DNA from 2 places in the Fulvivirga ulvae genome. Region 2 is predicted to be linked to the other one. Evidence: riboswitches for the same ligand, from Rfam matches in the RefSeq annotation. Region 2 holds a riboswitch; the other holds the start of a gene.
What was found. A riboswitch is a leader RNA that binds a small molecule or an ion and turns the genes downstream of it on or off. The one in region 2 is predicted to bind S-adenosylmethionine.
Positions count from the first base shown of each region.

Region 1: another riboswitch for S-adenosylmethionine. It lies ahead of LVD17_RS06530 (O-acetylhomoserine aminocarboxypropyltransferase/cysteine synthase family protein); the one in region 2 lies ahead of LVD17_RS03560 (4Fe-4S binding protein).

Region 1 is NZ_CP089981.1:1,540,558-1,542,764, reverse strand. Features, by position in the region: gene LVD17_RS06530 (O-acetylhomoserine aminocarboxypropyltransferase/cysteine synthase family protein) at 1-1,164, opposite strand, end outside; SAM riboswitch class I at 1,480-1,603, opposite strand; gene LVD17_RS06525 (helix-turn-helix transcriptional regulator) at 1,704-2,207, opposite strand, start outside.
Region 2 is NZ_CP089981.1:834,903-837,109, reverse strand. Features, by position in the region: gene LVD17_RS03565 (trans-sulfuration enzyme family protein) at 1-687, opposite strand, end outside; gene LVD17_RS03560 (4Fe-4S binding protein) at 709-1,056, opposite strand; SAM riboswitch class I at 1,330-1,455, opposite strand; gene LVD17_RS03555 (M42 family metallopeptidase) at 1,723-2,207, shown strand, end outside.

The DNA of each region.
Region 1 (2,207 bases), 710 kb from region 2:
TTGTATAATCAGCGTTTTGGCGTCACCAACATTAGCCAAATGGCTTACCAGTTTTAAGTTATCGACAAAGGCGGTTGCCTCTTCTTTACCTCCTTTAATCACAAAGGTGAGCACTCCGCCAAAACCATTATTCAGATATTTTTTTGCTAAGGAATGATAGCTGCTACTTTGTAAGCCAGGATAATTTACAGACTCGACCTGCGGATGATTCTCCAACCATTGTGCAAGCTCAAGGGCATTGTCAGCGGTTCGTTGCACCCTAAGAGATAAGGTTTCAAGGCCTTGTAAGAGCAAGAAGGAGTTAAATGGACTTAACGCCGGGCCAAAATCACGCAGGCCTTCTACCCGGGCTCTGATGGCAAAGGCAATATTTGGCAATCCCAATGGATTATTGAAACCGAAAGTCTCCCAGAAATTGAGTCCATGGTATCCTTCAGAGGGTTCTGTAAACTGAGGGAACTTACCATTGCCCCAATTATAATTTCCGCTATCAATAATTACACCCCCGATAGAGGTACCATGTCCACCGATCCATTTAGTGGCAGATGCGGTTACAATGGCGGCGCCATGCTCTACAGGTCGGAACAAATAACCTGCCGCGCCAAAGGTGTTATCAACGATTAAAGGAATATCATATTTTTTTGCAAGTGTCGCAATGGCATCGAAGTCAGGGATGTTAAAGCCCGGATTACCAATAGTTTCCAGGTAGATTGCTTTGGTTTTATCATCAATCAATTTTTCAAGATGCTCCACCTGATCACTTTCAGCAAAACGGGCCTCTATACCGATTCGCTTAAAGGCCACCTTGAACTGGTTGTAGGACCCTCCATACAGGTATGGTGATGAAACAAAATTGTCACCAACCGTAAGTATATTATTTAATGCTATAAATTGTGCAGCCTGCCCAGAACCAACTGCCAGAGCGGCAACTCCACCTTCAAGTGCAGCAATACGCTTCTCAAATACATCCGTAGTAGGGTTCATGATACGGGTATATATATTTCCAAACTCTTTTAATGCAAACAGGTTAGCACCATGTTCGGAGTTTTTAAAAGTGTAAGAGGTAGTTTGATATAAAGGTACAGCCCGTGAGCGTGTAGACGCCTCAACATCTTCGTATCCGGCATGTAGCTGTAGAGTTTCAAATTTTAATGACTTAGACATAATTATATTGTTTTCAATGTTATAGATCTTGAGAAAATTTAGGGGAGCTGCGCTGAGAGGATTGGTTCCTTTTGCCAAAATCAGACCAGTGCCGGATATAATGAATCAATGATATATAAGATTCCCTATCCCGGTTTATCTCAGGGCAGGTGTTGTTGTTTTGTGAAAGGCGGCAAGCCTACTAACAACAACAGCAGCAACAGCACATGTCGCTGCTAAATAAGGAAATAATGTAATTGGTCAGCGATTTGATTGATCGTTGAAAAACCGCTAGAAGACCTGTTTGATGTTGGATTGATCTTTTCATTTTTCATCAATTTATATTCTCCCGAATCCGCCACCTGACGGACATTCCTGGGATCAGGATGTAGCACCTTGGTTTGGTTACCAGGTTGCTAGCGTTTCTCAGAGCCTGTCTCTCCACGCTTCTTTATAAATCGATTTCTCAAGAGAGAGTATCGAATTGATCTTACAAACGTAGTGAGCGTTTGCAACGTTTCCAAATCATTTTCCGAAATTTTTATCTAAACAGGTTAGTTTCAGGCAATTTTACTTCCATAATGGTGCTCAAAAGTTTCTTTGGCCAGCTTTTGAACATCCTCTTTTAAGGTGTCAGGGCTAATGATAGATACTTCAGAACCAAACATCAACAACCATCGGGACAAGCCTCTGAAGCTTGATGTCATGAATTTAAGCTCAACACCATCGTTTACTTCTTTTTCTTCTGCAAGTCCGAAATAGTACTTCTGTTCTCCAAGGTGGCGGGAGACTCTTTTGGATACAATTATCCTTGATTCCCGCAGATCCGTTCCTCGCATAAATGTTTTGAGGTATTCCTGGTAAGATTGATGCTTGCCCGGGTCGTAATGCTCATCTAGCACACGAAGCTTTGTAATTCTGTCAGTACGGAAGTCCCTGAGATCTTGCCGCATTCTGCAAAAGCCAATCATGTGCCAGTGTGATCCGTAGTAGCAGAGCCCCAGCGGTTCGGCTTGTCGGGTGTTATACTGACCGTTATAATTGGAAAAATACTCAAAGGAAAG
Region 2 (2,207 bases):
TTCATTGATCAATTCTTTTGTGCCCAATATAGCTCCGGCAATAGTTCTGCCTTGCCCGTCAATAAATTTAGTGGCAGAGTGTGTTACCAGGTGCGCTCCATATTTGGCTGGTTGCTGTAAATACGGTGTTGCGAAGCAATTATCAACATTTAAAATTAGATTGTGCCTCTTAGCCAATTGCCCCAGCCACTCCAGATCGATGATATCCAGTGCAGGGTTTGAAGGAGTCTCCACAAAGATCATTTTAGTGTTGGGTTTGATCTTCTTTTCCCAATCGTCCTGATTATTGATATCTGCATATGAATGCTCGATGCCCCATTTTGGAAACACCTGAGTGAATAGCTGATGAGTAGAGCCAAAAACAGATCTTGAAGCCAATATATGATCGCCATTTTTTAGAAGAGCTGCCATGCTGGAAAACATAGCCGCCATTCCGGAGGCAGTAGCTATCCCGTCTTCCGTACCCTCCATAGCACAAAGTTTGTCGATAAACTCGGTGTTGTTAGGGTTTGAAAATCGGGTATAAATATTACCATCTACCTCATCTGCAAATAACGCACGTGCCTGTTCGGCATCTTCAAAAGTAAAACTTGAGGTAATGTAAAGAGGCACTGAGTGCTCCCTAAACCCGGAGCGCTCGCTCTGGTTACGTATGGCTTTGGTTTCAAAATGTTTGTATTCCGGCATATTCAATCTTCTCTGTTTATTTTATGAGGCATGTAGCCACTGTTGTTTTTCTGATAACTCCTCCTCTGTTTCTTCATAATCGGGGTCAGGTACACAGCAGTCTACCGGACAAACGGCAGCACATTGCGGCTCTTCATGGAAGCCTACGCATTCTGTACATTTACCTGAAACGATATAGAAAAAGCTGTCTGAAATGGGGGTTTGCTGTTCGTCTCCCGGTGTAACTGAGCCATCCTCAAGCTCCACCTCAGAGAGATCCGTACCCTCACTCCATGACCACTCTTCGCCACCTTCGTAGATAGCGGTATTGGGGCATTCTGGCTCGCAGGCCCCGCAGTTAATGCATTCTTCTGTTATTAGTAGTGCCATTGCTAGTGTTAGGTTTTAGGTATTTTAGATGTTAAAAATTTGACTTGGATTTGGGAAAATGACATATGTATTTCCCGTGCGCTTGAAGGGTATTAACGCACCTGTTGCTCTAGGGCCAAAGGTATGATTGACCTTAGCCTAGCAGGTACAACAACAACAGCAACAACAAATACTCATGTTGCTGAATTGTGAAATAATCATAGGAGATACCTGACCCTGCCGGCGTTTCTGTGATTCTAAGTAAGATGATGTTAACTTATTCATTTTTCAGTTAATTTATATTCTCCCATTTCGCCACCTGACGAACATTCGGGATCAGGATTTGGCACCTATATCACTTTTGATTGATGGTTGCCAGAGGGTCTTAGAGCCTGTCTCTCACCTCATTCTTTATAAATCAACTACTACAGAGTAGGTAATTGATGCTACAAATATAAAATTGTAAAAGTTACAACTGCAAACTTTTTTGAAAGTTTATTTTCATTTAAGAAGAAATGTCGGCTGGCCAACATTTAAAATCAATGCATTAGCACACTATTTTCATGAAAGGGTATTAAAAAATAACAGAATTATTCCACATATTATAAAGGGATTTCTTCCTTTTTAGGTAATATTGGATAAGCCGAATTTTAAAGTTAAGAACTGACTAAACTAATTAAAGTAGCTATGGGAATAGATGTTAAACTGCTAAAAAAGATATGTGAAGCACCCGGTGTACCCGGGTATGAAAGTAGAATTAGGAATCTGGTGTTGGAAGAGATAGAACCATTGGTGGATGCTGTTGAAGTGGATAATATGGGCAATGTAATTGCTTTTAAGAAGGGAGCATCCAGCGAAAAAAGAGCAATGGTTGCAGCGCATATGGATGAAATAGGATTTATAGTTACTCATATAGATGATCAGGGGTTTGTTCGTTTTACCACACTGGGCGGGTTCGATCCAAAAACACTGACTGCTCAGCGGGTAATTATTCATGGCAAAAGTGATGTTATGGGTGTGATGGGCACCAAACCTGTACATGTGATGAGCGCTGAGGAAAAAACAAAAATGCCTAAGATACAGGATTTCTATATCGATCTTGGTATGTCGAAAAGTGAAGTGGAGAAAGTGATTAGTGTGGGTAATCCTATCACAAGAGAACGGGAACTGAT